One region of the Kitasatospora sp. NPDC038210 genome, then DNA from elsewhere that is predicted to be linked to it. Evidence: riboswitches for the same ligand, from Rfam matches in the RefSeq annotation. Region 1 holds a riboswitch; each other region holds the start of a gene.
What was found. Region 1 has a riboswitch for cyclic di-AMP ahead of ACZ7KX_RS06370 (transglycosylase family protein). Riboswitches for the same ligand answer to the same signal wherever they lie in the genome.

Region 1 (7,755 bases):
CTCGCTGATGACCGGCCGACTCTGGCCGAAAACCGCCCGTGCGTACTCCTCGGACTGCAGCAGCCCGGGGATGAACTGCACCTCGTAGGTCCGGATCAGCTGAGCGGCCTCCTCCAGTCCGACGTAGGTCTGGAACCAGCCTGGCAGCACGTCGTTGAAGCTGTGCCACCAACCGGACTTGTTGGCCTCGCGGACGAGGCCGAGCAGGGCTTCCCGCTCGATGCCGTCGTCGACGCCGTACAGGCTGAGCAGGTCGGCGACGTCACGCTCCTTGAAGCTGACGCGGCCGAGCTCCATGCGGCTGATCTTGGACTCGGAGGCCCGGATGGCGTAGCCCGCGTCCTCGCGGGTGATGCCGCGCGCCTCTCGCAGGCGACGCAACTGCGAGCCGAGGAGGATCCGGCGGACCATCGAGCCGCCGCCCGGCTGAACTGTGGTCATGCGGTCGAAACCTCCACCTAGGGCAAACAGCGCACAGTCTGCCATCAGTTGAGCGCTCACGGTGCCGATACTGACGGATGTTCCTATCAGTTCTGCACTCCGCACACCAGGATGCACGTGCATCCGGCGCTTGCATATGCCAATAGTGCGACTGCACGTGAATCGACTCTTGCATCTGCAGTGAGCGCACACCACCATGGTGCACGTGCACCTGCACATCCCTGGCAATCCCGCGGGCTCCGCGTCGACCCCACGCGCGACTCCGTGCACCGGCCCGACGGCGTCCCCCGCGTCATCGGGCGTTCGAGTGCGCGTGCGTCTGGTCGAAGGGGCGGCCGAGCGGCCGAGCGAGTCGGAGGTGACCGGCATGACCCCGGCGGGTCCAGCCGTGTCCGCCCCCTTATGGGAGGAGCTCTTCATGAGCACCGGTACGGCTTTGGCGGTTGACCCCCATGTGGTCACCTGTACGCTCGCTCCTCGCTTCGAAGCCGTCAGAACCGCGCGCGACTTCGCCCGGACCACGCTCCAGCGCTGGGGACTGACGGAGCTGTTCGACGACGTGGCGCTGGTGGCGTCGGAACTCGTGACCAACGCGCTCCGGCATGCGATCGGCGCACGGCCCGACCCGACGGGCGGTGCCCCGGGCGAGTATGACTTTCCCACACAGCCGACCGCGGACGGGCGGCTGCCGATCCGAATAAGCCTCGTGCACCGCGCGCCCCAGGTGGTCTGCGCCGTGAGCGATCCGAGCAGCGTTGGACCGGTGGCGCGGGAGGCGGACTTCGTCGCCGAATCCGGCCGCGGGCTGCACCTGGTGGAGTCGTTCAGCCGCTCCTGGGGCTGGCACCCGCTGGGCAGCGGCAAGGTGGTCTGGGCCCTGTTCGAGGCGGAGCCGACGGGCGGCCCGCTGGACGGACACCCGGAGATCGGTGGACGCGGGGCGCTCGACGCACTCGGCGGCCCGGTCGACATCGGTGGACGGCACCGGCGCTCGGCCTAGCGCCCCGCGGCACGTGGCGAGCAGCGCCCGACGCCGTGCGGTCGATCGGGGAACCGGCCCGGCGATCGGTCGGAGGACCCGCTCGGCGATCGGCCGGAGGACCGGCCCGGCGGTGGTCGGTCGAGTGGTCGACCCGGAACGCCTTCCCGCACCAGGCCCTGCAGCGAGCCGGACGGCGGACGGAGCGGCCGGTCGAGGGAAGCCCCGGGAGGACCACGCCCCGGGCCCCTGCGCCAGGCCCCGTCATCACTTCGCCCCGGCGGCGACCGGTACGGTCGGAGAAGGCGGAGAAGTCGGAGGAGACGACCGAAAAGACAAAGGCCGTCGCGGTGTCGGCACCCACGACGGCCCCCCGATGGTGAAGCACGGCGGCCGGTCAGACCGCCAGGTGGTCGAACTCCCCGTCCTTGGCCCCCAGCAGCAGGGCGGCGATCTCGGCCCGGGTGTAGATGAGGGCCGGACCGTCCGGGAAGCGCGAGTTGCGCATCGCGACGTCGCCGCCCGGCAGGGCCGCGAACTCGACGCAGTTGCCCTGGGAGTTGCTGTGCCGGCTCTTCTGCCAGACCACCCCCGTGAGATCGGCCGCGGCCATCCCGTTGTAGGTGTCGTGCGAGTCGTGTGTGTTCTGCGAGTCGTGCATAGAAGTCTCCCGAAGAGCTCCGGAGTTGTCGTCCAGCGCGGCGCCCCCGGCACCGCCGAACGAACGGACCGGCCCCGTACCGGCCCGGCACAACGCCTCACTTGACGCGATGATAGCTGCAGTGCACGTGCATCAGCACGGGACATTGCAGGTGCACGAGGCCTTTCACCCGCAGCCCCGAACTCTTCACGGGGCCTTCTCCTGACGGTACGTAAACGGACATAGCCGACTGAATCACCGGGGTCGCGATAACCGGCCGTGAGCGGCCCCCCGCTTAATGTTGATCTTCGAATGCCGGGAGTCGCACCGCCGTGACCCTCCGTCAGGCGACCTCCGGGCTGTGAGACATCTCACGCGCCGCGACTGCAACGCCGCACCCCGTCCGGCACGTCCAGGCAATGAGCCGCGCCCGCACGGGGATTGGGTGTGGAATGTCCGGATTGTAGGCAAACCACCCGAACCCGATGCGGCGGACACACCGGGTTCGCACAGCGGCCGCGCGAAACCCGTACGGCAGCCGACTGCAGGCCGGACGGGCAGATGTCCTACGATCTCCGGCATGAGCACCGCAGCCATTCCGGGCGCGCCACTGCCCGTCCGCACTCCAGGCTCCCGTGCGCGGGGGCGCCACCGTCGTCCCGAGCGCCCCGAGATTCCGACCGGCGCGCCGGCCCTGGTGCTCGCCGTGCCCACGGCCGCCGGGCCCGAGTCCCGCTCGGTCGTCGAGGAGCTGCTCTCCATCGTCCGCAGCGAGCAGAACGGCGTCCAGGCCGCGGTCGGCTACCTCCCCGGCGGCTCCGCCGAGGGTGAGGGCGGCGAGGACCGCACCGTCGCCGAGCTCCTGGCCACGGCCGCCGAGGCCGGCCTGCCGATGCCCGTCCTGGTGCCACTGGTGCCCGGTCCGCACGGCTTCCTGCCCGAACTCCACGCGCTCGCCGCCGAGTACGGCGCGCCCGTCACCGACGCGCTCGGCCCGCACCCGCTGCTCGCCGAGGCCGTCCACGTACGACTCTCCGAGGCCGGGCTGGCCCGCGCCGACCGCGCCCGGCTCTTCGCCATCGCGACCGCCGCGGACGGCGTGGTCCTGACCACCGTCGGCGGCGAGGACGCCGCCGCCGCGGCCGGCATCACCGGCGTTCTGCTGGCCGCCCGCCTGGCCGTGCCGGTCGTGGCCGCCGCGCTCGACGTGCCCGGCTCGGTGGCCGCGGCCGTCGACCACCTCAAGGAGACCGGCTCCCAGCGCCCGGCGCTGGCCCCGCTGGTGATCGGGCCGGAGGCCGACTCCGAGCTGCTCGCCGCGGCCGCCGAGGAGACCGGCTGCCCGTCGGCGGCGCCGCTGGGCGCGTACCCGACCGTCGGCCAGCTGATCGCCTCGACCTACCTGGCCGCGCTGCCCGCACCGTCCGCGGAGGACCTGGCGCGGGCCGAGGCGGAGGCGGCGGCCGCCGCCGAGGCCGAGGGGGTCGTGGAGGGCGCCCGTGGCGCCCACGCGGCCGCCGAGGAGCCTGCCGGACAGTAGCGGACACCGCGCGCCCGTCGGCGCGCACACGGGGCCCGGAACGGCTTGCGTTCCGGGCCCTTCGCTTTGCCCGCTTTCCCGCTCTTGCGGCGTACGGGAGTTACCGGAGTTAAGCGAACAATGAATGGAATGTCCGTTCTGCCGCTGTTTGCCGGGGAATGGCGAGCGCACTCCGGGGCGCTCGAATCACGTCCGCTCCGCCGGTTGGACCGGTGCGCCGTTTCGCGCTTCGACACACCGTCATGCCATTCCTGAGGCAAAGACAGTTGTGGGCATCCGCAATCGCATTGCCGAAAAACGATCATTTACGATCATGATTAGCCGCCAATTTGGCACTTCCTGCTAATCCGTGATGCGCGTCACAGCTATTTGCAGTTTGAACTTAAGTCTGCTTAACGTGCTCCCCGTTCGTGACCACACGGACCCAGTTCATCCGCGACGCCGAGTCCTGCCGTCGGATGTCCTGGCAGCGCGAAAACGCACCACGGCAGGAGCGGGGGACCCACAGGTAAGTCGCCCCGGACCGCTCCCAGGAACGGTTCAGGGCTAGGGGTGAAGCCGCGCTCACGCGCGGCCGGGCAACTCCGGCCCGAATCCGACAGCTCACCTCGCAGGCGTGGGAGAGGACCGCGTCTTCATGCTGCCCACCAACGGCACCCGTCTGTCCAGCCGCACCCGCCGCGTGATCGCCGCCATCGGCGTCGCGGGCGTCGGCCTCACCGTCCCGTGCCTCGTCTCCGGCACCGCCTCCGCCGCCTCCGTCGCGACCTGGGACAAGGTCGCCCAGTGCGAGAGCAGCGGCAACTGGAGCATCAACACCGGCAACGGCTTCTACGGCGGCCTGCAGTTCACCCAGAGCACCTGGTCCGCCTTCGGCGGCACCGCCTACGCCTCGCGCGCCGACCTGGCCACCAAGGACCAGCAGATCGCCGTCGCGGAGAAGGTCCTCGCCTCGCAGGGCCCCGGTGCCTGGCCCGTCTGCTCGGTCAAGGCCGGCCTGACCAAGGGCGGCACGCCCGCCGCCGTCGACACCTCGGCCGCTGCCGCTCCGGCCGCCCCGGCTGCCAAGCCCGCCCAGACCCCGGCCCCGGCGGCCAAGCCCGCCAAGCCGGCCGCGCCCGCCCAGGACGCCGCCGACTCTGCCGCCGGCACCTGGGCCCAGAGGCACCAGCAGGCCGCCCAGAGCGACGACTACACCGTGGTCGAGGGCGACTGGCTGTCCTCGATCGCGGACAAGCACAACGTCCAGGGCGGCTGGGAGCGGCTGTACGAGCTCAACCGCAGCACCCTGACCGACGGCCCGAACACCATCTACCCGGGCCAGCACCTGACCTTCGGTGACCACGGCCAGACCCAGCAGTCCGCCTCCTCGGACAAGTCCGGCTCGGACTTCACCTGGTTCAACCGCTCGCAGAAGTCCGGTCAGTCCGCGAACGGCGGTTCCGTGAACGCCAAGCCGGTCGCCCAGACCCAGACCCCGGCCGCCCAGGCCCCGGCGCAGGCCCCGGCCGCCAGCGGCAGCATGGCCGCCGCGGTCGCCTTCGCCGAGTCCAAGGTCGGCCAGGCGTACGTCTACGGCGGCACCGGCAACGGCGGCTGGGACTGCTCCGGCCTGACCCAGGCCGCCCTGCGCGCCGCCGGCATCTCCGTCCCGCGCGTCGCCGCCGACCAGGCCGCCGCCAGCACCCACGTCTCGCTGGACAGCCTGCAGCCGGGCGACCTGCTGTTCTGGTCCAACAACGGCAAGGACTCGGGCGTCTACCACGTCGCGATCTACGTCGGTGGCGGCAAGTACGTCGAGGCCGCCAACCCGAGCGCGGGTGTGCGCGAGCAGACCGTCGCCAACTGGGCCCCGGACTTCGCCGGCCGGGTCTGAGCACGGCGAGACGGCTGACGGCAGGCAGCAGGCAGCAGGCAGCAGGCAGCCGACTGCTCGTCGCTGACGGACTTCAGACGACCGCTGACGGATGACAGCTGACAGCTGACAGCTGACAGATTTCAATATCTGTCATCCGTCGTCCGCAGATCGCGGGTCGTCGGCCGCCACCGAACACTGATCACCCGCCACCCCCGGGGAAGAGTCTGGTCGCTCCTCCCCGGGGGTCGCGGCGTATCCCCGTGGTGGAACCGGACCCGAACGGGCATGCTGCTGCTCTGCACCCGAGGAGGAGTCACATGGCCCAGGTCACCGTCACGCTCGACGCGAACCTCGCGATCGACGCGATGATGCTCTCCGGTACCAAGAACCCGCAGGACGCCGTCGAACTGGTCCTGCGCGACTACCTGGCCCGCGGCCGCCGCACCGAGGCCCGCACCGGCGACCCGGCCGACGGCAACCGCCTCGCCCAGGACCGCACCACCGACACCGAGCACGGCTGAGGGCAGTCGAGATCTGCCGAGCGCTGCCGAGCAGGGCCGCACACAGGCACGCCGAAGGGCCCCGGAGAGCAACTGCCCTCCGGGGCCCTTCCCTCGGCCCTGCGGCCGGCGCTCAGCGCGCGCAGGCCCCGGTGGACCCGCGCATCACCAGCTCCGGCTGGAACATGAACTCGCCGCGCTGGACGGCGTTCCCGCCGACCTCCTCCAGCAGCGCGTCCACCGCCGCCGTGGCCATCGCCTCGACCGGCTGGCGGATCGTGGTCAACGGCGGTTCGGTGAAGGCGATCAGCGGCGAGTCGTCGAACCCGACCACCGACACGTCCTGCGGCACCGACAGGCCGCGCTGCCGCACCGCCCTGATCGCCCCGAGCGCCATCATGTCGCTCCCGCAGACGATCGCCGTGCAGCCCTTGTCGAGCAGCGCGCCGGCCGCCGCGTGTCCGCCCTCCACGCTGAACAGCGTGTGGTGGACGAGGTTCTCGGCCTCCTCCTGGGTACGCCCGAGCACCTCCCGCATCGCCGCCGTGAAGCCTTCTATCTTGCGCAGCACGGGCACGTACCGGCGCTGCCCGACGGCCAGCCCGATCCGCTCGTGGCCGAGTTCGGCCAGGTGCTGGACGGCCATCCACATCGCGGCCCGGTCGTCCGGCGAGATGAACGGCGCGTCGATCTTCTCGCTGAAGCCGTTGATCAGCACGAACGGCACCCCGCGCCCGGCCAGTCGCGCGTAGCGGTCGTGGTCGGCCGTGGTGTCGGCGTGCAGTCCGGAGACGAAGACGATGCCCGCCACGCCCCGGTCGACCAGCATCTCCACCAGTTCGTCCTCGGTGGATCCGCCCGGTGTCTGGGTGCACAGCACCGGCGTGAAGCCGTGCCGGCTGAGCACCTGCTCGATCACCTGCGCCAGTGCCGGGAAGATCGGGTTGCTCAACTCCGGTGTGATCAGCCCGATCAGCCCGGCGCTGCGCTGGCGCAGCCGGGTCGGACGCTCGTAGCCGAGCACGTCGAGCGCGGCCAACACCGTCTGCCGGGTGGCGGCGGAGACGTTCGCCTTGCCGTTGAGCACGCGGGAGACGGTGGCTTCGCTGACCCCCGCCTGTGCCGCGATGTCTGAGAGTCGCGCCGTAGTCACGGTCCCAGAGCCTATTGCAACCACGTCAGACCGCCCACCAGCCGGTGCTGTCCGGAGCGAGCACCGTCTCGCCGCCGTCCACCACGAGGTCGGCCGAGGCGAGCAGCAGGGTGCCCGGGGCCGCGATCCGCACCGGCTCGCCGGTGGTGTTCACGGTGCACACGAAGGACCCGCGGCGGAAGGCGAGGGTGCCCTCCGGGCCGTCCAGCCACTCGACCTCCGTGCCGGCGCCGAGGTCGGCCGTCGCCCGGCGGAGGGCCAGCGCGCTGCGGTAGAGCTCCAGGGTGGAGGACGGGTCGCCGGTCTGCGCCTCGACGCTCAACTCCGCCCAGGCGGCGGGCTGCGGCAGCCAGGACGGCCCGCCGGCCACCGGGCCGAAGCCGTACGGGGCCTCGGTGCCGGACCACGGGATCGGGACGCGGCAGCCGTCGCGGTAGCCGTCCTGTCCGGCCTGGCGGAAGAACGACGGGTCCTGGCGCACCTCGTCGGGCAGGTCGGTGACGTCGGGCAGGCCGAGCTCCTCGCCCTGGTAGACGTACGCGGAGCCGGGCAGCGCGAGCATCAGCAGGGTGGCGGCGCGGGCGCGGCGCAGGCCGAGCTCGCGGTCGCCGGCGGTGCGGATCTGGGTGCCGAGGCCGGGCTCG
Region 2 (7,755 bases), on a different contig from region 1:
GAGCGAGCGGCGGGCCTGGTCGAGCTCGGCGAGCTTTCCGGTGGCCTCCGTCCGCCGCTGGTCGAGCCGGCGCTGGCGGGTGACCAGCTCGTGCAGCGTCTCCTGCTGCCGCTGCGACGCCTGGCCCATGGTGCGGGCGCGGGCGAGGTAGCCCTCCGGGTCGGGGGACAGCATCAGCTGGGCGGTCTGGGTCATCCCGCCGCCGCGGTACTCGGCCCCGGCGACGGTCGCCAGGTCGCCGCGCAGCTCGTTGAGCTGGTCCTGGGCGACGGCGATCTCGCCCTGCAGGATCGTGGTCTCCCCCTGGAGCCGGCGCTGGGCCTCCTGTGCGGCGTTGTACTGCTCGGACGCCTGCTCGGCCTCGTCGTAGAGCTGCTCGACCTGCGCCTGGACGTCCTTGCGGTCGGCCGGGTCCGGGCTGCCGGGGGCGGCGTGGGCGCCGCCGCCGGTCGCCACGCCCAGCGCGGTGGTGGCGGCCGCCGTCAGCACCAGTGCACGGGCGAGCAGTTGGGAACGGCGGTGCACGGGCACGGCAGCGGCTCCAATCCTGCGGCGCGGCCCCGCGGCCGCCCGTGGCGGGCGGCCGTCGAGCGGGAGTCCGGTGGCAGACGTTAGCGAGTCCGGGCAAGCGAGTCCAAACCCCTACGGACCCGAATATTTGACCCTCAATCGGACATCAGCCCGAGCAGCCGCCAACGCCGCAGGCCCGGCCTTCCGTGGTGGAAGACCGGGCCTGGGAGGAGCCGAACGGGATCAGACCCGCACGATGCCGCTCAGCGGCATGTTGGTGACGGCCTCGTAGCGGACCGAAGCACCCGGCTTGGGGGCGTGCAGCACCTGGCCGTTGCCGGCGTAGATGCCGACGTGGTGGGCGTCCCCGTAGAAGATCAGCAGGTCGCCGGGCTGGGCCTGGGACAGGTCGGTGCCGATCCGGGTGCCGGCGTGGGCCTGCTCCTGCGAGGTGCGCGGCAGCGACACGCCGACCTGGTTGAACGCCCAGACCATCAGGCCGGAGCAGTCGAAGGAGCTCGGGCCGGTGGCGCCCCACACGTACGGGCTGCCGACCTTGGAGGCGGCGGCGGAGAGCGCGGCGGCACCGCGCGAGCTGCCCGGGGCGGGGAGCTTGCCGGCCGGCGTGGAGGACGGCGCGGAGAGGTCGGTGCGGCTGTTGTCGCGCGAGGCGCGGTCGGCGTTCTGCTGCGCCTTCGCGGCGGCGTCGGCCTGGGCCTTGGCGTCGGCGGCGGCCTTCTCCTCGGCCGCGCGCAGCGCCTGGCGCTCCTGCTCGGTCAGGGTGTTGAGCAGGTCCTGGGCGGCCTTCAGCTTGGCCTGGACCTCGTCCTTGGAGGCCTTCAGCTGCTGGGTGGTCGACTCCAGCTCGGCGAGCTTGCCCTGGGCCTCGGTGCGGTCCTGGTCGAGCTTGCGCTGCTGCTCCTGGAGCTGCTTCAGCTGGTTCTTCTGGGTGTCACCGGCCTGGTTCAGCGCACCGGCCTGGTTGAGGAAGTTGTCCGGGCTGGACGAGAACATCAGCTGGACGGTCGGGGATATGCCGCCGTTGCGGTACTGCTCCCCGGCGATCTCGGCGAGTCCGCCCTGCAGCTCGGTCACCTGGGCCTGCTGACGGGCCACCTGGTCCTGCAGGCCGGCGACCTGCTTCTCCAGGGTCTGCTGCTTCTCCTGGGCGGCGTTGTACTGCTCGGTCGCCACCTCGGCCTGCTCGTTGAGCTGGTCGACCTGCTCCTTGACCTGGTCCTTGGTCGGCTGCGGGTCGGCGTGGGCGCCGGACTGCGCGGAGAGGGCGACGGCAGCGGCGGCGACACCGGTCAGGATCGAGACCCGGGCGCGACTTGCTGGCTTGGGACGACGATGGGACGCCACGAAGGCGGGCTCCTTCTTCCTACGTCCGCCTACCGGGTGAGCTGACGGGTTCGGGCCGGAAGCATGCCCTACGACGCCTCACGGCCGTTCCAGCGGCCGACCTGGCGCCGATTCACCCCGGAGGAACGTGGTTCCCCGGCTCCGCTCCGCAGCGCCCCCTACCACTGGGCTCCCCTGTCGGGCAGTCGCTTCGACCTGCCCCGCTGCCTCGCGAACTCGGCGGTAACCACCGCCGCCACCCTGGCTGGGTGATCGACAGTGCGGTGGTTCGAAGCATGACCCTAGTAACTGAACCGTGATCGGTTCAAATCCTTGTCAGAAAAAAGACGGAGGATTACCCAAGTTCTTTTGTGAAAATGACCGATGGTGATCACAGCCGCACGCAAGGCTGATCAGGTCTCACCCGCCGCTCGCGAAACGGTCGAAAACCCGAACGCCACCCCGTCGGAGGTGGCGCGGATCACAGGGGCCCGGACGGGGCCTCCGGAGGGTGTCGGGCCGTCAGACCCGGCGGATGGTGTTGATCGGCATCGCGTCGGCCTTCATCACCTTCACCACGTCACCGGTGTGCGGCGCGTGGACCACCATGCCGTTGCCGATGTACATCCCGACGTGGTGCATGTCGCCGCCGTAGATGACCAGGTCGCCGGGCTGGGCCGCGGCCAGTCCCGGCACCGCGGTGCCGTAGTGGCCCTGCTCCTGCGAGGTGCGCGGCAGCGAGACGCCGGCCTGGCCGTACGCCCAGAGCATCAGGCCGGAGCAGTCGAAGGTGCTCGGACCGGTGGCGCCCCACACGTACGGCGAGCCCTGCTTGCTCATCGCCTTGGCGACGGCCACCGCGGCGTACCCGCTGGCCGGCGGCAGGTTGCTCAGGTCGACCCGGTCGCTGCCGCGCGAGGCCCGGTCGTCCTGCGCCTGCTGGGCCTTCAGCGCGGTGCGCTCGGCGGCGCTGAGCGAGTTCAGCAGGTCCTGGGCGGCCTGCAGCTTGGTGTTGACGTCCGCCTTGGCCTGGTTCAGGTCCTTGGTGGTGCTGTCCAGCGAGGCCAGCACGGCGGCCGCCTCGGCCTTCTCCTGGTCCAGCCGGCGCTGCTCGTCCAGCAGCGCCTTGAGCGCCTCGGCCTGGGTGGTGCTGGCCTGCTGGACCGTCGAGGCCTTCTCCAGGTAGCCCGACGGGTCGGAGGAGAGCATCAGCTGGACGGACGGGTCGATGCCGCCGCTGCGGTACTGGTCGCCGGCCACCTCGGCCAGGCCGCCCTGCAGCTGGGTCATCTGCTCCTGGCCGCGGGCCACCTGGTCCTGCAGCTGGTCCGCCTGCTTGCGCAGCTGGTCGGCCCGCTCCTTGGCGCCGTTGTACTTCTCGGCCGCCTGCTCCTGCTCCTCCTGGAGCTGGTCGATCTGCGCCTTGACGTCCGTTTTGTTCGGCTGCGGCGCGGCGTGCGCGGCCACCTGGGCGGAGAGGGCGACCGCGGTCGCAGCGGCAGCGGTGAGCACGGAGATCCGCGCGCGGCTCGGCTGCTTGGGACGGCGGTGGGAGGCCAAGGGACCGGCTCCTTCTTCCAACGGGCTCACCCGATCGGATGAGGTTCCGGAAAATAGGTTTGACGCCAGACCCTAGTGCGGATCTATTCGCTTTGCCACTCCCCCGAAGGCGTGAACCCCGTTCACCACACCGGCTTCACCGCACCCGCACACGGTCGGGGACGCGGCGCTGACCAGGTGTCATCCTAGCGGGCCGACGCTCAGGGCCGTGCCAGCCGGTTCAGCAGCAGCACCGACGCCACCGGGCGTGCGCCCGCCTTCCGCACGCCCTCCGCGACCTCCCGGTCAGCGGAGACCACCACCACCGGACGGCCCTGCGGCTCGGCCCGCACCAGACGGCGGATCAGCTCGTCCGCGGTCTCCCCGGTCCGGCTGAACCGCACCCGGACCCCGCGCGGCGGCGCCATGATCACCGGAACGTCCAGGTCCTGGCCGTCGAACACACAGGTGACCTCCGCCTGGGTGCGCTGGGCCAGCATCGCCAGCCCGCCCAGCAGCCGGATCCGCTGCTGCTCCAGCGGCAGCGTCGGATAGCCGGTCTTGGTCACGTTGTAGCCGTCCACCACCAGGTGCACCTGCGGGATCGCCAGCAGCTGGTCCAGCAGCGCCGGGTCGTCCTCGGCCAGCCCGCGCCGCGCCACGTCGTGCGGCGAGGCCGCGCCCGGCACCACCGCCTCCACCAGGTCCGCCGGGCGGATCTGGGCGACCGGCAGCGCCAGCTCCCGCTGCAGGCCCTGGGCCGACTGCAGCACGGTGTCCAGCAACAGCCGCAGCCGCATGTCCTCGACGCTTCGCCCCTCGCGGGCCGACCGGCGGCCCTGCTCGGCGGCGTTCTCCAGCTCCGAGAGCCGGTGCTTGAGCCGCCGCGCCTCGGTCTCGGCCGCGCTGCGCTCGGCGGCGCCCTGGGCCCTCGCCGCCTCCAGCTCCCCGGCCACCCGACGCGTCTCGGCCTGCGCCCGGCGGGTGTCGCTCTCCAGCGACCGCACCTTCTTGCGCAGCGACTCGGCCTCCCGCCGGACGCCCTCGAACTCCACGCGCTGCCGGTCCAGGTCCGCCCGCGCGGTGGCCCGCACCTCGGCCAGCTCGGCCTGCAGCTTCTCCACCAGCCGGGTCGCCTCCGCGGCCGCGTCCTCGGCGCCGGCCCGCTCGGCCTCCTCGCCGGCCTCGGCGACCAGCCGGCTCCAGCCCGCCGAGCGCACCAGGTAGGCGGCGGCCGCGACGTCCATCGGATCGGCGGCGCCGGGGACGCTGCCCGACTCCAGCGCCCTCACCAGGTCCGGCTGTCCCAGCCGCAGCCGCTCCGCTATCCGCACCCGGAAGGCCGGCTCCGCCTCCAGCGCGGCCGCCAGCGCGGTGGCCGCGTACTTGGCGCGCCGCGCGGGGGTGAACTTCACGTACTGACGCAGGCTCTGCGGGAGTTCGCCCGGCGGCAGTCCGCCCAGCGCGTCCGAGGCCAGCCCGACCACCCGTCGGCGCACTCCCTCGGGCAGCGGCCGGTCCAGCTTCTCGGCGCCGCGCTCCGACGCGGCCCCGGAGGCGTCGGAGGACTCGGCCGGGTCTGCCGGGCCGGACGAAGCGGTCTGCGCCCCGACGGCACCGGGTCCGCCGGCCGCCGCGTCGACGGTTCCGGACGCAGCGCCCTCCGCCGGTCCCGTCCCGGCGTCCGGCACCTGCGCCTGCGCAGCGGGCCGAAGCCCCTGCGCTTCGCCGGGCTCCTTCGCTGCGTCCACCACGTCCTCGGCTCCGATCCTGTTCTCCGGCGGGGTACGGCCGCGACCCCCCGTCGTCACGCCCCGTGCGTCTTGTTCCGTATTGTCCGGTGCGGCGGGCGGGCGCGCTGCGCGCCGCCCGCCGCACCCGCGGGCATCAGCCCTGCTCGGCCGGGGCCTCCGCGCCCTCGGCACCCGGACGGGCCACCAGCTCGACCTGGTCGACGGCGTTGCACCAGCGGCAGCGCACCGACTCGACGGTCTCGCTCAGCACCTCGGTCTCCTCGACCTTGGAGTCGCCGGCCAGGTCGAAGTGCAGGAACTCGGTCACCCGCGCGGTGCGGGTCACGTCGAACCGGGTGAGGTTGCCGCACAGGGTGCAGCGCCAGCGCGTCTCAGCAGTCAGGGCGGGGACGGTCATCGGGGGTCCTCTCGGGTGGTCCCTGCGTGGGCTAGGCGCTCCCCCCGGAGCCCCGGCGTCGGCGGCGGGAGGCGGGAATGCCCGCCCCAAGCCTATTGCCTGGGGCAACCATCGCGACCACCGGTCAGCGGAATAGCGGGGCTAGTCCACCTGCCGTAAACCGCCGTGTCACCTGCGGCGCCCGGAGGGATGCTTGGCCGCATGGCGCTCGCGGCCCCCGACCACACCGCCGCGCGGGGCGGCCGGCCGGAGGTGGCCGCCCCGGCGGTCACCTACGCGCTGATCGCGGTCAACACCCTGGTCTTCCTCCTCGGCCCGGCCGCCGGGCTCAATCCGCTGTACGGCACCGGCCCGGCCCGGGTCTGCGCGGAGCAGCGGTACGAGCAGCGCTGGGGCGCCGTTCCGGCCGAACTGCTGACCGGGCGGCCGCTCACCGCCGAACAGCTGACCGAGGCACCCGACCCGGTCCCCGGCTGCCCGGCCGCCCCGACCCCGGGCAAGCACCCGGCCCTGTCCGCCCTCACCGGCCTCTTCCTCCACGCCGGCTGGCTGCACCTGCTGGGCAACCTGCTCTTCCTGCACGTCTTCGGCCCCACCGTCGAGCGACGGCTGGGCCGGGCCCGGTACGCCGTCTTCTACCTGGCCGCCGGCAGCCTGGCCACGTACGGCTTCGCGCTCGCCGAGGCGCACTCGCCGGACTGCACGCGGGTGCTCATCGGAGCCTCCGGCGCCATCTCCGCCGTCCTGGGCGCCTACCTGCGCTTCCACCCGCGCGCCCGGGTGACCACCCTCGTCCCGCTGCTGTTCTTCCTGCCGCTGCGCTTCCCGGCCTGGCTGGTACTCGGCCTCTGGTTCGCGCTGCAGTGGTGGTCGGTGCACTCGGCGGGCCCGGGGGTGGCCTACCTGGTCCACGTGATCGGTTTCTCGGCCGGCTTCCTCTACACCTGCACGGTGGTCCGCCACCCCCCGAGACGGCCCGGCTGACGCCCGATACGCTGGCGGCACCCCACAAAGGAGCGCGAACAGTGATCACCGCCATCGTCCTGATCAAGACCAGTGTCGACCGCATCCCGGAGATCGCCGAGGCCATCGCTTCCATCGAGGGCGTCAGCGAGGTGTACTCGGTGACCGGTGGATACGACCTGGTGGCGATGGTCCGGGTGCGCCGTCACGACGACCTGGCCGAGGTCATCCCGGGCCGGCTCAACAAGGTCCCCGGCGTGGCCCACACCGAGACCCAGATCGCCTTCCGCACCTACTCCCAGCACGACCTGGAGGCGGCCTTCGCCCTCGGCCTGGACGAGTAGCGGGGCGCCCGGGCTCAGCCCTCCCGACGCGCCCGGGCTCAGCCCTCCCGGCGGGTGTCCGCGACGCAACGCCCGCCCTCGTTGCGGTAGTTCCACGCCGCGCCGTCCGTGACCAGCTCGCGGACGGCGGTGAGGAAGCGGTCGATGTGCTCGTCCGGGGTCCCGGCGCCGAAGCTGACCCGGATGGCGTTCAGGCTGCGCTCGCCCGGCAGCGAGGGGTCCGGAGCGCCGCAGCTGGACTCGACGGCGGTGGCCTCGTCGTCCAGCAGGGTGCGCACCAGCGGGTGGGCGCAGAAGAGGCCGTCGCGCACCCCGATGCCGTACTCGGCGGACAACGCGGCCGAGAAGTGCGAGCTGTTCCAGCCCCGGACGACGAAGGACAGCACGCCCACCCGGGCCGAGCCGGCACCGAACAGGTTCAGCACCTTGACCTGCGGGACCTCCGCCAGCCCGGCGGTCAGCCGGTCGACCAGCTGCCGCTCACGGGCCTCCAGGGCGTCGAAGCCGGCCTCGCCCAGGGCGCGGCAGGCCGAGGCGATCGCGTAGGCGCCGATGACGTTCGGCGAGCCGGCCTCGTGCCGGGCCGGGCCGGTCTGCCACTGCACGGCCACCGAGCCGTCCGTCTCCCGGGCCACCGTCCGGGTCGCCCCGCCGCCGGCCAGGTACGGCTCGGCCTCGTCCAGCCAGTCCGCCCGGCCGGCCAGCACCCCGGCGCCGAACGGCGCGTAGATCTTGTGGCCGGAGAAGGCGATCCAGTCGACGTCCAGCTCGCGCACCGAGACCCGGTGGTGCGGGGCCAGCTGGGCGGCGTCCAGCACCACCCGGGCGCCGTGCCGGTGCGCCGTCCCGGTCAGCTCGGCGACCGGCCACAGCTCGCCGGTCACGTTGGACGCGCCGGTGACGC
Region 3 (7,755 bases), 220 kb from region 1:
GTAGTGCTCACCGGCGTCGCGGAAGTTCTTGACGATCGAGAACAGGTAGTCCCAGCGGCCGGCGTTGAGGCCGGCGGCGTGCTCGCGCAGCTCGTAGAGGATCTCGTCCATCTCGAAGGCGGCGGTGATGGTCTCGATCAGGACGGTGGCGCGGATGGTGCCGTGCGGGATGCCGAGTTCGGCCTGGGCGTGGGTGAACACGTCGTTCCAGAGCCGGGCCTCCAGGTGGCTCTCGGTCTTCGGCAGGTAGAAGTACGGCCCGGAGTTGGGGTCGTCGGCGCCCTTGGCGAGCAGCCGGGCGGCGTTGTGGAAGAAGTACAGGCCGAAGTCGAGGAAGGCGCCGGCGACCGGGGTGCCGTCCACCAGCAGGTGGTTCTCGTCCAGGTGCCAGCCGCGCGGGCGGACCACGACGGTGGCGAGCTCGGCGGCGGGCTTGAGGGTGTAGGCCTTGCCGGCCGGGGTGGTGAAGTCGATCCGGCCCTCGTAGGCGTCGATCAGGTTGATCTGGCCGCTGACCACGTTCTCCCAGGTCGGGGAGGTGGCGTCCTCGAAGTCGGCGAGCCAGACCCGGGCCCCGGAGTTGAGGGCGTTGATGACCATCTTGCGGTCGGTCGGGCCGGTGATCTCGACCCGGCGGTCCTGGAGCGCGCGCGGCGCCTCGGCGACCTTCCAGTCCGCGGCCCGGATGTCGGCGGTCCCGGGGAGGAAGTCCAGCGTGCCGGCCGCCGCGATCTCGGCGCGTCGGGTCTTGCGCCTGGCCAGGAGTTCCTGCCGGCGGCCCTCGAAGGTGCGGTGGAGGCCGACGACGAAGGCCACGGCCTCCGGAGTGAGCACCTCCTCCGCCCGATGGACGCGCGGACCGGCGACAGTGACGACCGGAGCGGCGGGGGAGGTGCCGACGGGCCCCTGATCTGCAGCCATGAGCAGGACACTCCTAAGACGGTTGAGCCTGGCGAAGGGAGCTCCGGTGGGAACTTCCTCGGGTACTTCCTCGATCGATTCCCGCCTGTCGGCGAGATCGATTCTGTAAGGTGGAGACTAGTTTCCGCGATACAGAATTTCAACGGTTTGTTGAAGAGGTCGCCGGGACTCTACTCCTCCCCGACAGCGAAGGGAACGCCGGTGGTTGCGACCCCCGACACAGCATCGACGACGGGCGCCGACCGCGCGAGCGGCGGCGTGCAGTCCGTCGAACGCGCCTTCCAACTCCTGGAGGCGCTGGCCGACTCGGGCGGCGTGGCCACGCTCAGCGAGCTCTCCACCAGTTCCGGCCTCCCGATGCCGACCATCCACCGCCTGGTTCGTACCCTCGTGCAGCAGGGCTATGTCCGCCAGGACACCGCCCGCCGCTACACCCTCGGCCCCCGGCTGATCCGCCTCGGCGAGACCGCCGGCCGCCTGCTCGGCAGCTGGGCCCGCCCCTACCTGGCCGAACTCATGGAGGCCACCGGCGAGACCGCGAACCTGGCGGTACTGGAGGGCGGCGAGGTGGTGTACGTCGGACAGGTGCAGTCGCGGCGCTCGATGCGGATGTTCACCGAGGTCGGACGGCGGGTGCAGCCGCACTGCACCGGCGTCGGCAAGGCGCTGCTCGCCCAGCTCCCCGAGGAGGAGGCGCGCGCCGTACTCGGCCCCAACCCGCTGCCGGCGCACACGGAGTACACGGTCACCGACCCGCAGGAGCTGATGCGCCAGCTCGCCGAGGCGCGCGAGCGCGGCTACGTCGTCGACGACCAGGAGCAGGAGATCGGCGTCCGCTGCATCGCGCTCGCCGTCCCGGGCGCCCCGACGCCCACCGCCCTCTCGGTCTCCGGGCCGGAGGCACGCATCCGGGCGCTGGAGGAGCAGGCCGGCGCCGCCTCGCTGGTTCCGGTGATGCACCAGATCGCCACCCGGCTCGGGCAAGTCCTGGCACCCTGACCCTCCGTCAACCCGCCTGGGGGTCAGGCGAGTCGGGACGATCTCGGCGGGCGGGGAAGGACCGGTGCGGCGGGCGGGGAAGGACCGGCGCGGCGGGCGGGGCTGGGTCGTCTCGCAGGACGGGGCGACCGTTGCGGAGCGGGCAGGACGACCGCCGCCCCGCAGGGCAGGGCGACGGCCGGGCGTCCTCCGTTCGAGCGCACGGCGGGCGGGGCGGGTCGGGTCGCGCCAGGTCACGGCAGCGGCTCGGCCACCCTGGTGCCGACGCGGCCCGCGACGGTGCCGGCCGCCGGAGCACGAGAGCAGGGTGACCGGGATGAGACACCGGGATGTTCGGGGTGGCGCGGACCCGCGGCGCGGCGCGAGGGCCGGGGGGTTCGGCGGGGTCGGGGGCTTCGGCCGGGTCGGGCTGGTCGCGGTCGTGACGGCGAGCTGCGCGGCGACGGTGCTGATCACCGGCCCGTCCTGGGCGCTGCGTCGGCCTGAGCCACGCCCGGCGGTGGATGTCGTCACGCCGAACGCGCCGAACGCGCCGGTCGTGCCGGTCGTGCCCGTCGTGCCGGTCGCACCCGGCGGGTCCGCCGGCCCCGGGGCGTCGACGCTGCCGGCCCTGGTCGCCCAGCCGTCCCACTCCCGCCTGCAGGTCGTCCGGCTCGACCCGGAGGCGGCAGCGCCCGACGGCACCACGACGATCCACGCCTTCGTCGCCAACCGGGGCCCGGAGACCACCGCCTCCCCGTTCACGGTCGTGGTCACCCTGCCGCCGGGGGTGACCCCGGAGGGCCCGTTCTTCCCCGAGGACTGCGAGGTGTTCCAGGGCGGCCACCGGGTGCGCTGCGTCTTCGGCCCGGGCCTGAAGGAGGGGCGCAGCGCGACCGCCCTCGTCCCGGTCCGGCTGGACCCCGACCTGCCCGTGGGCACCCTGAGCGGCGGCTGGGTCGCGGTGCGCAGCGCGGACGACCAGGACGAGAGCAACCACCGGCAGCCGTTCGACATCACGGTCGTCAAGCCGGCCGACGGCTCCTGAACCGCGTCGTCCCACCGGTCACCGGCCGCCGGTGAGCGGCTGCCGGCTTCCGGTGACCGGTGGGACGTCCTACCCGACTACCGGTAGACGCGGACGTAGTCGGCGGCCATGGTGATCGGAGCGGTCCCCTGCGGCGCGGGGTGGTACTGGCCCGCGCACACCGAGAGGTTGAGGATCAGGTACGCCGACCAGTTGGCGCCGACGCCCTTGCCGTCCGAGAAGACCTTCGCGCCGTTGACGTACCAGTCCACCGAGTTGGCGCCGTAGTAGGTGCCGATGGTCACCCACTGGTCCTTCGCGACGGCGCTCGCGTCGGTGTAGTACTTCGCGTTGCCGGGGTTGACGTGGTTGGTCAGCTCCAGCAGGTTCGGGTTGTCGGGGTGGTACTCGAAGGAGTCGACCTCGCCGTTGCCGTTCTTCCAGGTCCACAGGGCGGGCCAGGCGCCGGTGCCGGCGGGCAGCTTGACCCGGGTCTCGGCGTAGTCGCCGGTCTTGACCTGGAAGCCCTCGCCGGAGCCCTCGGTGGTCAGGAAGCCGGTGTTCCAGGACTGCTTGCCGTTCTCCAGGACCGGGCCGCCGGAGGTGGCGGTGAAGGTGGCGACCCCGTTCGCGACGCTGACGTTGTTCTTGTTCAGCCAGTCCAGCTTGTTGTCGTCCGGGTTGTGGTTCCCGTACTTGTAGGCGGTGCTCTTGTCGCCGACCCAGCGCTGGCCCCAGGAAATGGCGCTGTTGAACTCGTCGGACCAGGTCAGCGACTTGCCGGCGACCGGGGAGGACGGCGCGGGGGTGGTCGGGCTCGCCGTGGCGCTCGGGGTCGGCGCGGGGGTCGCGGTGGCGCTCGGGGTCGGCGTGGCGCTCGGGGTCGGCGCCGGGGTGGCCGTCGGGGCCGGGGCCGGGGCCGGGGTGGCCGTCGGGGCCGGGGCCGGGGCCGGGGTGGCGGTGGCCGAGACCACCAGCTGCTGCGAGGGCAGGTTGTGCCAGACGCCGCCGAGGTCCTGCCAGAAGCCGAACTGGGTGTACGTCCCGGCCGGCAGGGTGCGCGTGCCGCTGGTGAAGTTCACGCCGCTCGGGCAGATCTGCACGTTGGAGGCGTTGCCGGGGAAGTCGAGGTTGGTGCCGCGCGCGTCGCGCACGCCCACGCCCACGGTCTTGGCGGTGAAGCAGGCCGAGGAGTGCAGGCCGAGCGAGGCGGTGGCGGCCTTGCCCGCGACCATGGTGGCGGGGGCGAGCCGGTCCTGGGTGACGGTCGGCGCGGTGGCCGCCTGGGCACCGGTGACGGACGGCATGCCGAGCAGGCCGGCGCCGCTGATGGCGAGCGCCCCGGTGGCGGCGAAGGCCGCGTTGCGGCCGCGGTGGGAGGGGCGGGCGTGACGCGGTGCACGGCGCCGGGCAGCAGGCTTGGGCATGAGGTGACCTCTGCGACGCCTGCGAGGTTAGCTGTCGGGTTCGGGCTGCAGTTGCCCGGCCGCCTGTGGAGCGGCTTCACCCCTAGCCTCGACCCGTACGCGCGAGCGCACGGGTCGGGCGCCGACCTTGGTTTCCCCGCTCCCGTCCGCTTTGGTGCTCGGTGACCCGCCGACGGGTGGACGGGACTCGGCGTCCCGGCGGCGGGGTCCGCCAGGGGCGGACGACCGTTGCAGGCTAGGCAGGCCGTACGTGAACGGACAACTCCGGCGGACGGGTTGTCGCGCAGCTCACAGTGGTGTCGATCAACGACGCTGTGTGGCGGCGGAGTTGATCAGTTCACGTGGCCTGGAACGATGCCCGGCGGGGTGGCTCTGCGGGTGTCCGGCCGGGCGTTCCGGTTGCGCGCTCCGGTTGCCCGTTCCGGTCGGGCGTTCAGCCGAGCCAGGCGTCCACCTGGCTCTCGGCCTCCGGCGCCCACCCGAGCTCCAGGTGGTCGAGGCCGCTCAGCAACCGGGTGCCGCCGACCGTCGCGATGCCGGTGGTGTCCAGGGCGCTCGCCGTGAACACGATGCCGTCGCTGGGCCCGCGGTTCTCGTTGAGCACGCCCGGGATGTGCGCCGACCCGCCGGCCAGCAGGTAGGTGCGCACCGCGGCCGGGATCCCGGCCTGCTGGAGCGGGGCGATCAGGGAGCCCGCGTCGATCGCCGCCTGGATGCCCTGTCCGGAGGTGTAGAACCCCTGGCCGCCGTAGTAGGTGGTCCACCAGTCCTGGGCGCTGCCGTCCACTCCGTACCTGCCGTCCCAGCGGGCGAGCAGCTGGCGCTGGCCCGGGTAGCAGTCGTACCCGCCGGCCGGCAGCACGCCGAGGCAGGGTTGCGCGGTGTACGTGCCGTAGCAGGTCATGTACAGGTGCGGGGACGGCGCGTTGGCGGTGCCGCCGCAGGCCGGCCACGTCGCCAGGTCGAACGACCAGCCGTGGGCGTAGACGTAGTCGAGCCCGCCGTTCGGCCCGCCGAGGGTGACCAGACGGCGCACGTCGCCCGCGTACGCCCGCCCCCAGGACGGCCGCACCGAGGACACGTACGCCCTGGCGGCGACCTCGCCCTTGCTCCAGGCGACCACGTCGACCTGCGGGGCCCCGAGGCGGGCCCGGATCAGCGCGATCGCGTCGCCGACGGCCTGCGCCTGGAGCAGGTTGTCACCGTGTTTGTGGGCGAAGCCGATGGCGAAGACCCGGTGGCCGGTGCCGGCGAGGTACTGGGCGAGGCCGGTGGACGGGCACGTCGCGGCGCCGCAGGTGCCGCTCTCCCCCGGGTTCGCCCAGGCGCGGTCGGCGTTGTCGTTGGCGCCGTGGACCAACAGGACGGGCGTGGCCCGGCTGCCGGTGTCCCAGCCGGTGGCGGAGTAGAGCAGGAAGCGGCCGGAGGAGGGCTCAGCGGTACCGAAGTACGTCCGGCGGGCTCCGTCCTGGTCGCCGCGGCCGTCGGACGGGAACTGCTCGGTGCGGAAGCCGGGGGTGGTGTCGAGGTAGCGCTCGACCTCGGCCCAGCCGTTGCCGGGGGCGGGGAAGGCGGCTTCCAGGGTGAGGGCCGCGGTGGCGGTCCCCGCTCGGGCGGGGGCGGTCTCCGCTCGGGCGGGTGCGGTCTCCGCTCGGGCGGGTGCGGGGGTGGAGGTGCCGAGGAGGAGGGCGGCGAGGGCCAGTAGGACGGCGGTGAGCGTGGTGGGGGTGCGTCTCACGCGGGCGTGTCTCGCGCTGGTACCGGTCGTGGGGGTGCGTCTCATGGCCGGACGGTAGGACCGGTGCGCGACGGGTGCCCATGTGCCGGTCGCACACCCGGTGGGCAGCGCGGTGGCGATCCGTACCGTGGCAAAGCGATGACCGTGTGCACCCGGTCGGATAAATTGGAGGTCCGACATCTTACGCAGTGCACAACACCACCACACCGGAAACGAGGAGCCGCCCCACCATGACCGCGTCCCTGCCCGCCTTCGCCGGCCGTACCTACGTCTTCCGGGCCGACAACGGCGCGGCCTTCCGCAACACCTACTCGGCCGACGGCACGCGGCTGCGCTGGGAGGGCCTCGGCGAGTCCGCGGGCCAGTGGGAGGACGTGCGTCTGCACGTCGCGGAGGTCGCGCCGGAGATCTACTTCGTCAGCTGGACGGAGCAGAGCGGGATCACCGTCAGCCACGTGATGGACCTCAACGAGCTGACGGTCCGGGCGTTCTGGACCTTCGAGGGCGAGGGCGGACGGGTCGGGCAGCTGCACACCGGGACGCTGGAGCGCGTGGCCTGAACCGCGGGACGACCGAACCCCCGGGGCCTGCGTTCAGGCCCTGGGGGTTCGGTCGTTCGGACGGTCCTCAGGCGGTCGGGTTCGGGACCCTGAGGTGCTGGGACAGCCACTCCAGCGAGGACGGCAGCAGTGCGCTCCAGGTCTCGAAGTTGTGGCCGCCGTTCTCCAACATGCTGTACGAGACGTTCATCGGGCTCCGCGCGGCGTCGACGAAGGCCTCGGTCTCCCGCCGGTAGTCGCCGTCGCCCTTCTTGGTCCCGGCCAGCAGCAGGGACACGTTCGGCTGGGGCAGGTTCTTCAGCCGCCACATCAGGTTGGCCTCGTCGCGGCGCTGCTTGCTGCCGCCGAAGAGGTCACCGGTGGTCGGGTCGTCGGCGGCGTCGTAGTAGGCCGAGAGGGCGACTGCCGTCGGGAAGACGTCCGGGTGGCGCATGGCCAACTTGAGCGCGCAGTAGCCGCCGGTCGAGTTGCCCATGAAGGCCCAGGCCTGCGGGTCCGAGGAGACCCGGAAGCTGGCCTGGATCGCCGCAGGCACGTCCTTGGTGAAGTACGTGTCGGACTGCGGGCCGTTCGGGACGTCCTCGCACTCGGTGTCCTGCGGCAGCGCGGGCGAGGGGCGCATCAGGACCATGACGGTCGGCTGCATCCGGCCCTCCTGCAGCAGCTTGAGCGCCGCGCCCGGGTAGTTGAACCGAGTGATCAGGTTCTCGGCGATTCCTGGGAATCCGGTGCTGACGATGACGGCCGGGAACTGCTTGTGCGCGTACTCCGGCTGGAAGTACTGCGGGGGCAGGTAGACGTAGCCCTCGGTCGACAGCCGGCTGACCGCGCCGTCGATCCGGACCTTGCGGATCTCGCCCGACTGGCCGGGCTCACGGCCCATCGCGCCACCGCCCTTGACCGAGGCGTGGCCGATCGTCTCCACCAGGAGGCGCCCGGAGGCGTCCGCCTTGTTGTGGATCACCACCGGGCCGGTGTCGCCGGTGCCGAGCAGGTCGTCCCAACTGCTGTAGAAGGCGAAGTAGTTGTTCGCCACCAGGCCCAGGGCCGAGAGCACCGCGAGCTGGGTGACGAGCAGTGCGCCGATCCGGCCGATCACCGCCT
Region 4 (7,755 bases), on a different contig from region 1:
CCGTCGTCGAGGCCGGCGGCGCGACCATCGAGGACGTGGTGATGTTCCGCGTCTACCTCACCAAGCGCGCCGACTTCCCGCTGATGAACGAGGTCTACGCCGAGTTCATCGAGGAGAACGTCAAGCCCGGCGGGGTGAAGCCCTGCCGCACCACCGTCTTCGTCGAGCTCCCGCAGGAGCCGATGCTGGTCGAGATCGACGCCCAGGCCGTCGTCGCCTGACGCTCCCGCCCCCGACTGCACCCACGGCAGGGCCCGGACGCCTCCCGCGCGTCCGGGCCCTGCGGCGCTTGCCACACCCGGGCAGCAACATTAGGTTAGGCTCACCTAACTAACTGGAGGTCCGTCCATGAGCCTGCCCACCGGCGACACCGAGGTCCCCGAGCCCACCACCGCCGAACGGATCCTGAGCCTGCTCGGCACGACCTCCTCGCTCGCCGTCCGCGCGCTGGGCGAGCACCACGACCTGGACACCCCGGTCTCCGTCCACGGTTCCCGCCTGCGACTGCGCGCCCCGCTGGACGCCCCGCTCACCGCGGCCGCCACCCGGGCCACCGACGGCCTCGCCGTCGTCCTCGACGTCACCGACGTCTCCCCCGTCGCCGTCCGCGACCGCGTCCGCGCCCGCCTCACCCTGGCCGGCCGGCTCCGGCTGGCCCACCTCGCCGACGACGGCCTCAGCGTCCACCTGCGCGTGGACGTGGCACACGCCGTCCTCGCCACCCCGTACGGCACCGGCGCGGTCACCGCCGCCGGCCTCGCCCACGCCACCCCCGACCCGATGGCCCGCCACGAGGCCGCGATGCTCACCCACTTCGCCGACGACCACGCCGACGCGCTCGACGTCCTCACCCGCCTGCTCGACCCGGTGCTGCTCGCCCGGAACCCGGACGTCCGCCCGCTCGCCCTGGACCGCCACGGCCTGGTGCTGCGCCTGGACCACCCCGACGGCCATCGCGACGTCCGCCTGGTCTTCCCCGAACCGGCCCGCGACGTCGAGGACTTCGGCCACCGGATGCAGGACCTGCTGACCGCCGCCCGGTACGGCCAGCCCGCCCACCGCGCCTGACTCCCGATCCCCTTCAGCGCGTTCAGCAGGCGGACCGTGCGAACGGATCGACCCACCGGCCGGCCGCACCAACCACGCCGGAGCGAACCCCCGTGCCGCACCGGCCCCGGAAATGGCAGCGGCCGGCCCGGCTCGCGAGGGAGGTGGGTCCCGCGAGCCGGGCCGGCCTGGGCGTGTCCCGCGCCCATGTCCACTGTGCGGCGATCACCCGGTCGAGCGGTCACCCGACATGACCATCCCGGAGGATCGATTCGCTCCGCAGCAGCGGTGGTTCCTGAAACCCCGGAAGGGTCAGAGCGCGACGCCGTGCGCGCGCAGGTAGGTGACCGGGTTGATGTCCGAGCCGTACTCCGGGGTGGTGCGGATCTCGAAGTGCAGGTGCGGGCCGGTCACGTTGCCGGTGGCGCCGGAGAGGCCGAGCTGCTGGCCGGCGGTGACGGTCTGACCGATCTTCACGCCGATCGACGAGAGGTGCGCGTACTGCGCGTACTTGCCGTCGGCGAGCTTGATCTCGACCTCGTTGCCGTAGGCGCCGCCGTTGCCGGCCTTGACCACGACACCGTTGGCGACGGCGCGCAGCGGGGTACCGGTGGAGCAGACGAAGTCCTGGCCGGTGTGGTGGCCGGAGGCCCACATCGAGCCGGCGACACCGTAGGCCTCGCCCAGGACCGGGTTGGCCAGCGGCGCGACGTAGCCGGCGGTGGCGGCGACCGGAGCGGCGGTCACGGCCGGGGCCGGAGCGGCGGTCTGAACCTGGGTCTGCACCGGGGCGGCCGGCTTCGCGGCCTCGGTCTTGGCCTGGACCTTGACCTGCGGCTTGGCCGGAGCGGCGGGCTTGGCCGGAGCGGCCGGCTTCGCCGGGGCGGCGTCGGCGGACGGCGCGGCGGCGTGACCCGCGATGGTGAGCTGCTGGCCCGGGAAGATCAGGTTCGGGTTGGCGCCGACGACCGAGCGGTTCTGCTCGTACAGCGCGTGCCAGCCGCCCTCGACGTTCTTGACGTCGGCGATCTTGGACAGGGTGTCACCGCTGACGACGCGGTAGCTCTCGTGCGCGGCAGCCGGAGCGGCCGGCTTGGCGTCGGCGGCGGGGGCGGCAGCAGCGGCAGCAGCGGGGGCGGCAGCAGCGGCGGGGGCGGCCGGGGCGGTGTGGGCCTGGGCGCTGATCGCGGTCACGAGCGGAAGGGCGAAGGCGGCGCCGGTGACGGCAGTGGCGATGCCGATGCGGGCGGCGCGGGGCAGGGCGATACGACGAGCCTGAGCAGGCATGGAAGTTTCCTCTCCGACGCCTGCGAGGTGAGCTGTCGGGTTCGGGCTGGAGTTGCCCGGCCGCATGCGCGGCTTCACCCCAAGCCGGCCCTGGACGCCCGCGCCCTGAGGCGCGAACTCCGGTCCGGCGACTTACCTGTGGGTCCCCCGCTCCTGCCGTACAGAGTTCAGTTCGAACCACCCGGGCAGCGGCAGGACTCGGCGTTCCACCCGGTGGATCCGTCCGGGCTGGCCGGGCGGTCGCTGAACTAAAACCCATCCGTTCGGGTGAAGCAATGTCGATCTCTTGAATCCGCGACGACCCCCGGGGATCCGGTCACCCTCCGAATGATCCGCGGCACGGTGTGTACACCATCCATTCACCCCGTGCCACTGATCCACGACCCTGCGCCGACGACGACGGCACTGCGCAGTCGTCCGCTCACGCACCGGCAGCCTCCAACACACCCACCGGTGAGCCTTGTCACGTACGCCCCACGGGGCCAGGATCGGGCCGTGGCCACCTCCGAAGCAGGCACCCTGCGCCTGGGCACCGCGCAGGGTCGCTGGGTACTCCTGGCAACGGTGCTCGGATCCAGCATGGCGATGCTCGACGGCACCGTGGTGAACGTCGCCCTGCCCCGCATCGGCGCCGACCTGGGCGCCTCACTGGCGTCCCTGCAATGGACGCTGAACGCCTATCTGCTCACCCTGGCGGGCCTGATCCTGCTCGGCGGCGCGCTCGGCGACCGGTACGGCAGACGCCGGGTCTTCCTGATCGGCGTGGTCTGGTTCGCCGTCGCCTCCGCGGCCTGCGCCGCCGCGCCGAACATCCAGGTGCTGATCGCCGCCCGCGCCGTCCAGGGCATCGGCGGGGCGCTGCTCACGCCCGGCTCGCTCGCCATGCTCCAGGCCGTCTTCCACCCTGACGACCGCTCGGCGGCGGTCGGCCTGTGGTCCGGCCTCGGCGGGGTGTCGGCCGCGGTCGGCCCCTTCCTCGGCGGCTGGCTGGTGGACGGCCCCGGCTGGCGCTGGATCTTCCTGCTGAACCTGCCGCTCGCGGCCGCCGTCATCGCGGTCACCACCCGGTCCGTACCGGAGAGCCGGGACGAGAGCGCCACCGGCCGCTTCGACGTGCCGGGCGCGGTGCTCGCCGCGCTCGCGCTCGGCGCGATCACCTACGCGCTGACCGCGGCCGGCGAGGGCGTGTCCCCCGCGGTCTGGGTCAGCGGCGTGATCGGCGTGGTGCTCGGCGTCGCCTTCGTCACCGTCGAGCGCCGCGCGCCCGAACCGATGCTGCCGCTCGGCCTCTTCTCCTCCCGGCTGTTCACCGCCGTGAACCTGGTGACCCTCTGCGTGTACGCGGCCTTCAGCGGCGTGTTCTTCCTGCTGGTGGTGCAGCTGCAGATCGTCGCCGGGTTCTCACCGCTGGTCTCGGGCTTCGCGCTGGTGCCGATCACCATCCTGATGCTGCTGCTGTCGGCCCGCGCCGGCCGGCTCGGCAAGCGGATCGGCCCGCGGATCCCGCTCACCGTCGGCCCCCTGATCTGCGCCGCCGGGGTACTGCTGATGCTCCGCATCGGCTCCGACTCGTCGTACTGGACGGACGTGCTGCCCGCCGTCACGGTGATGGGCTGCGGGATGACCCTGCTGGTGGCGCCGCTGACGGCGACGGTGCTGGCCGCTGTCGAGGTCCGGCACGCGGGCATCGCCAGCGGGGTCAACAACGCCGCCGCCCGCGCGGCCGGCCTGCTCGCGGTGGCCGCCCTGCCGGCCCTGGCCGGGCTGAGCGGCAACGCCTACCAGGTGCCCTCCGAGGTCGACTCCGCCTTCCACACGGCGATGCTGATCTGCGCGGGCCTGCTGGCCACCGGCGGGCTGATCGCGTTCGCCACCATCCGGGGCAACGTGCTGGCGCCCGAGGAGAAGCCGGTCGCCGAGCCGAACTGCGACTGGCCCTGCGGCACCACCACGCCGCCCTTCGACCCGGGCCACGTCCACACGCGCGTGGACCCCGCCACCGGTCCGGCGGCGGGGCCCACGCCCGAGAGCTGACGCGACGTCACCTCACCGGGACGTCACGGGACATCGACCTCAGAGGATGTCACCCGGCGAGTACTTGGCGGCCTCCGGGTAGGCGGCCGCGACGGCCTCCACCCGGCGGACCACCTCGGCTACCTGGGCGCCGGCCGCACCGGTGAAGGAGAGCTTGTCGGCCAGCAGCGCGTCCAGCGCGGCGCGGTCCAACGGGATCCGCTCGTCGGCGGCCAGACGGTCCAGCAGCTCGTTCTCCCGGGCGCCCGCGCGCATCGCCAGTGCCGAGGCGACGGCGTGCTCCTTGATGACCTCGTGCCCGGTCTCCCGGCCGACGCCCGCGCGCACCGCGCCCATCAGCACCTTGGTGGTGGCGAGGAACGGCAGGTAGCGGTCCAGCTCGGTCTCGATCACGGCGGGGAAGGCGCCGAACTCGTCGAGAACGGTCAGGAAGGTCTCCAGCAGGCCGTCGAAGGCGAAGAAGGCGTCCGGCAGCGCGACCCGGCGCACCACCGAGCAGGAGACGTCGCCCTCGTTCCACTGGTCGCCGGCCAGCTCGCCGGTCATCGAGGCGTAGCCGCGCAGGATGACGGCCAGGCCGTTGACGCGCTCGCAGGAGCGGGTGTTCATCTTGTGCGGCATCGCCGAGGAGCCGACCTGGCCCTCCTTGAAGCCCTCCGTGACGAGCTCGTGGCCGGCCATCAGGCGGATGGTCTTGGCCAGGCTGGACGGCGCGGCGGACAGCTGGACGAGGGCGGTGAGCACCTCGAAGTCCAGCGAGCGCGGGTAGACCTGGCCGACGCTGGTCAGCACGTTGTCGAAGCCGAGGTGCCCGGCGACCCGGCGCTCCAGCTCGGCGAGCTTCTCGGTGTCCCCGCCGAGCAGGTCCAGCATGTCCTGGGCGGTGCCGACCGGGCCCTTGATCCCGCGCAGCGGGTAGCGGGCGATCAGCTCCTCCAGGCGGCGGAAGGCGACCAGCAGCTCGTCGGTGATCGACGCGAAGCGCTTGCCCAGGGTGGTGGCCTGCGCGGCCACGTTGTGCGAGCGACCGGCCATGACCAGCTCGGAGTGCTGGGCGGCCAGCTTGGCCAGGCGGACCAGCACGGCCACCGTGCGGTCGCGCACGTGCTCCAGCGACTGGCGGATCTGCAGCTGCTCGACGTTCTCGGTCAGATCCCGCGAGGTCATGCCCTTGTGGATCTGCTCGTGGCCGGCGAGCTCGCTGAACTCCTCGATCCGGGCCTTCACGTCGTGGCGGGTGATCCGCTCACGGGCGGCGATCGAGCCGAGGTCGACCTGGTCGATCACCCGCTCGTAGTCGGCGACGGCGTTCGCCGGCACCTCGACACCGAGGTCCTGCTGGGCCTTCAGGACGGCCAGCCACAGGTGGCGCTCAAGGACCACCTTGTGCTCGGGGGACCACAGCTGGGCCAGGGTCGCCGAGGCGTACCGGGAGGCCAGGACATTGGGGATCTGGGGCTTCGCGCTCACGCTTCGCAAGAGTAACAGCCGAGGTCACGCCGGGCGTCGGCGGATGGGGTGGGCTGGGTCGCGGCGCTGCTCTGACGACGGCGGGTCCGCCCGGCGCCGGCGGCGCGCGCAACACGAGCGGCACTCCGGCACCGGCAGGAACGGCGCTGGCGGCGCGGGACCTACTGCGCGCCGCCCGTCCGGCCGGCCAGCACCGGCAGGACCTGCGAGCAGATCGAGTGCAGGGCGATCCGCTGCTCGTCGGTCATCTCCTGGAAGGCCTGGTGCGTACGGGCCATCTCGCCGCGGATGCGGGCCAGGATCTCCCGCCCCTCGTCCGTGATCACCACGATCTTCACCCGGCGGTCACCGGCCGCCGCCGCCCGGTTGGCCAGGCCCAGCGACTCCAGCCGGTCCACGATCCCGGTGACGTTCGACGCGTCGCAGCCCAGCCGCCCGGCCAGCGCGCGCATCGGCACCGGCTCCTGCACCGCACCCAGTGCCTTGGCCTGCGAGGAGGAGAGCCCGTGCCGGGCCGCGGCCGCCGCGAAGTCCTGGAAGTAGGCGGCACCGACGGCGGCCAACACCTCCATCAGCTCGGCGTTGGTCGGTACGGTCGTCGTCGCTGTCGAACCCATGGGGTCAGGGTACGACCAGGTGCTTCAGCAACTCAAGCTTTGACCAGGGCAACCGTCCGCGAGCCGGCTCACGCCGCCGCCCGTCGGCCCCCCGGTCCTGCCCGTCGGGCAGGCCGGCCCCGCCCGCCGGGCAGGCGCGCAGCAGCGCCGCTCAGAGCACCAGCTGGTCGAACAGCCGCCGCAGCTCCGCGTCCGGGTTCGCGGTCAGCCCCGTGTGCACCGGCCCCGGCTGGACGATCGCACTGCGCGGCGCGGTCAGCCAGCGGAACCGCTGCCCCGGGCTGTCCCCCGCCGCCGGACCGGCCTGCGGCCCGCCCAGGCAGACCGCCTCGATGCCGTGCAGCGCCCGCCGCACGCCCTGCACGTCCGCCACCGGGTCCAGCGCCAGCAGCCGCGCCTGGTCCAGGTGGGTGCGCGCCGCCAGGTGCGAACTCTGCCGGCAGTACAGCAGCACCCCCACGTTCACGCACTCGCCCCGCTCCACCCGCGGCACCGCGCGGATCACGGCGTACTCGTAGTCGTGCAACTCGACGATGGCCGGCAGCGCGGACGTCGACGACCCGGTCATGCGGGCACCTCCGGGAGCCAGTCACGCGGACCGGCCAGTCGCTCGGTCAGCTGGGCGCGGTACGCGGCGCGCACCTCGTCGGGCGAGTCGAAGCCGAACTCGTCCGTCAGCCAGGTCTCGGGGATCTCCGCGACGGCCGCCTCGATCGCCGCCTCCGCGAGCGGCGCGAGCGCCTTGTCCGCCGCCTCCAGATCCGGCCGGGCGCCCAGCAGCGCATGGTCGGACGCGTCGTACGGGCGGCGCACCCAGGCGGCGGCGCCGGGCCAGTTGTGGTGGAAGATCAGGCTCGCGCCGTGGTCGATCAGCCGCAGCCCGCCGGTCGCCACCAGCAGGTTGGGGTTGCGCCAGGACCGGTCCACATTGCCGATCAGCGCGTCGAACCAGAGCACCTGGCCCGCGAGTTCCGGATCCACCTCGAAGCAGAGCGGATCGAAGTTGAGCGCACCGCTGACGAAGGCCATCCCGAGGTTGGTCCCGCCGCTGGCCCGCATCTGGTCCTGGATCTGGTGGTCCGGCTCACTGCGCGCGAGCACCGGGTCCAGGTCGACGGTCACCAGCTCCGGCACCGGCAGCCCCAGCCGCCGCCCCAGCTCCCCGGCGAGCACCTCCGCGACCAGCGCCTTGCGCCCCTGCGCCGCACCGACCCATTTCAGCGCGTAGAGCCGCCGATCATCGGCCTCGACCAGGCCCGGCATCGAGCCGCCTTCTCGCAGTGGCGTCACGTACCGGATC

Region 2: another riboswitch for cyclic di-AMP. It lies ahead of ACZ7KX_RS12355 (NlpC/P60 family protein); the one in region 1 lies ahead of ACZ7KX_RS06370 (transglycosylase family protein).
Region 3: another riboswitch for cyclic di-AMP. It lies ahead of ACZ7KX_RS05450 (glycoside hydrolase family 16 protein); the one in region 1 lies ahead of ACZ7KX_RS06370 (transglycosylase family protein).
Region 4: another riboswitch for cyclic di-AMP. It lies ahead of ACZ7KX_RS16390 (M23 family metallopeptidase); the one in region 1 lies ahead of ACZ7KX_RS06370 (transglycosylase family protein).

The regions. Positions count from the first base shown of each region.
Region 1 is NZ_JBVJYK010000002.1:652,759-660,513, reverse strand. Features, by position in the region: gene ACZ7KX_RS06390 (helix-turn-helix domain-containing protein) at 1-441, opposite strand, end outside; gene ACZ7KX_RS06385 (ATP-binding protein) at 860-1,441, shown strand; gene ACZ7KX_RS06380 (DUF397 domain-containing protein) at 1,818-2,081, opposite strand; gene ACZ7KX_RS06375 (sirohydrochlorin chelatase family protein) at 2,641-3,600, shown strand; cyclic di-AMP (ydaO/yuaA leader) riboswitch at 4,069-4,230, shown strand; gene ACZ7KX_RS06370 (transglycosylase family protein) at 4,238-5,476, shown strand; gene ACZ7KX_RS06365 (hypothetical protein) at 5,776-5,979, shown strand; gene ACZ7KX_RS06360 (LacI family DNA-binding transcriptional regulator) at 6,092-7,111, opposite strand; gene ACZ7KX_RS06355 (glycoside hydrolase family 13 protein) at 7,137-7,755, opposite strand, start outside.
Region 2 is NZ_JBVJYK010000005.1:147,692-155,446, reverse strand. Features, by position in the region: gene ACZ7KX_RS12360 (C40 family peptidase) at 1-531, opposite strand, end outside; gene ACZ7KX_RS12355 (NlpC/P60 family protein) at 754-1,875, opposite strand; cyclic di-AMP (ydaO/yuaA leader) riboswitch at 1,886-2,039, opposite strand; gene ACZ7KX_RS12350 (C40 family peptidase) at 2,377-3,414, opposite strand; gene ACZ7KX_RS12345 (NYN domain-containing protein) at 3,615-4,916, opposite strand; gene ACZ7KX_RS12340 (hypothetical protein) at 5,281-5,544, opposite strand; gene ACZ7KX_RS12335 (rhomboid family intramembrane serine protease) at 5,746-6,528, shown strand; gene ACZ7KX_RS12330 (Lrp/AsnC family transcriptional regulator) at 6,570-6,851, shown strand; gene ACZ7KX_RS12325 (aminotransferase class V-fold PLP-dependent enzyme) at 6,890-7,755, opposite strand, start outside.
Region 3 is NZ_JBVJYK010000002.1:433,508-441,262, reverse strand. Features, by position in the region: gene aceB (malate synthase A) at 1-921, opposite strand, end outside; gene ACZ7KX_RS05460 (IclR family transcriptional regulator) at 1,123-1,920, shown strand; gene ACZ7KX_RS05455 (hypothetical protein) at 2,237-2,947, shown strand; gene ACZ7KX_RS05450 (glycoside hydrolase family 16 protein) at 3,025-4,353, opposite strand; cyclic di-AMP (ydaO/yuaA leader) riboswitch at 4,355-4,520, opposite strand; gene ACZ7KX_RS05445 (esterase/lipase family protein) at 4,787-6,091, opposite strand; gene ACZ7KX_RS05440 (phenolic acid decarboxylase) at 6,322-6,651, shown strand; gene ACZ7KX_RS05435 (alpha/beta hydrolase) at 6,719-7,755, opposite strand, start outside.
Region 4 is NZ_JBVJYK010000007.1:35,007-42,761, reverse strand. Features, by position in the region: gene ACZ7KX_RS16400 (RidA family protein) at 1-221, shown strand, start outside; gene ACZ7KX_RS16395 (DUF2470 domain-containing protein) at 349-1,068, shown strand; gene ACZ7KX_RS16390 (M23 family metallopeptidase) at 1,360-2,334, opposite strand; cyclic di-AMP (ydaO/yuaA leader) riboswitch at 2,337-2,517, opposite strand; gene ACZ7KX_RS16385 (MFS transporter) at 2,830-4,368, shown strand; gene purB (adenylosuccinate lyase) at 4,408-5,847, opposite strand; gene ACZ7KX_RS16375 (MarR family winged helix-turn-helix transcriptional regulator) at 6,000-6,455, opposite strand; gene ACZ7KX_RS16370 (DUF3037 domain-containing protein) at 6,607-7,023, opposite strand; gene ACZ7KX_RS16365 (HipA family kinase) at 7,020-7,755, opposite strand, start outside.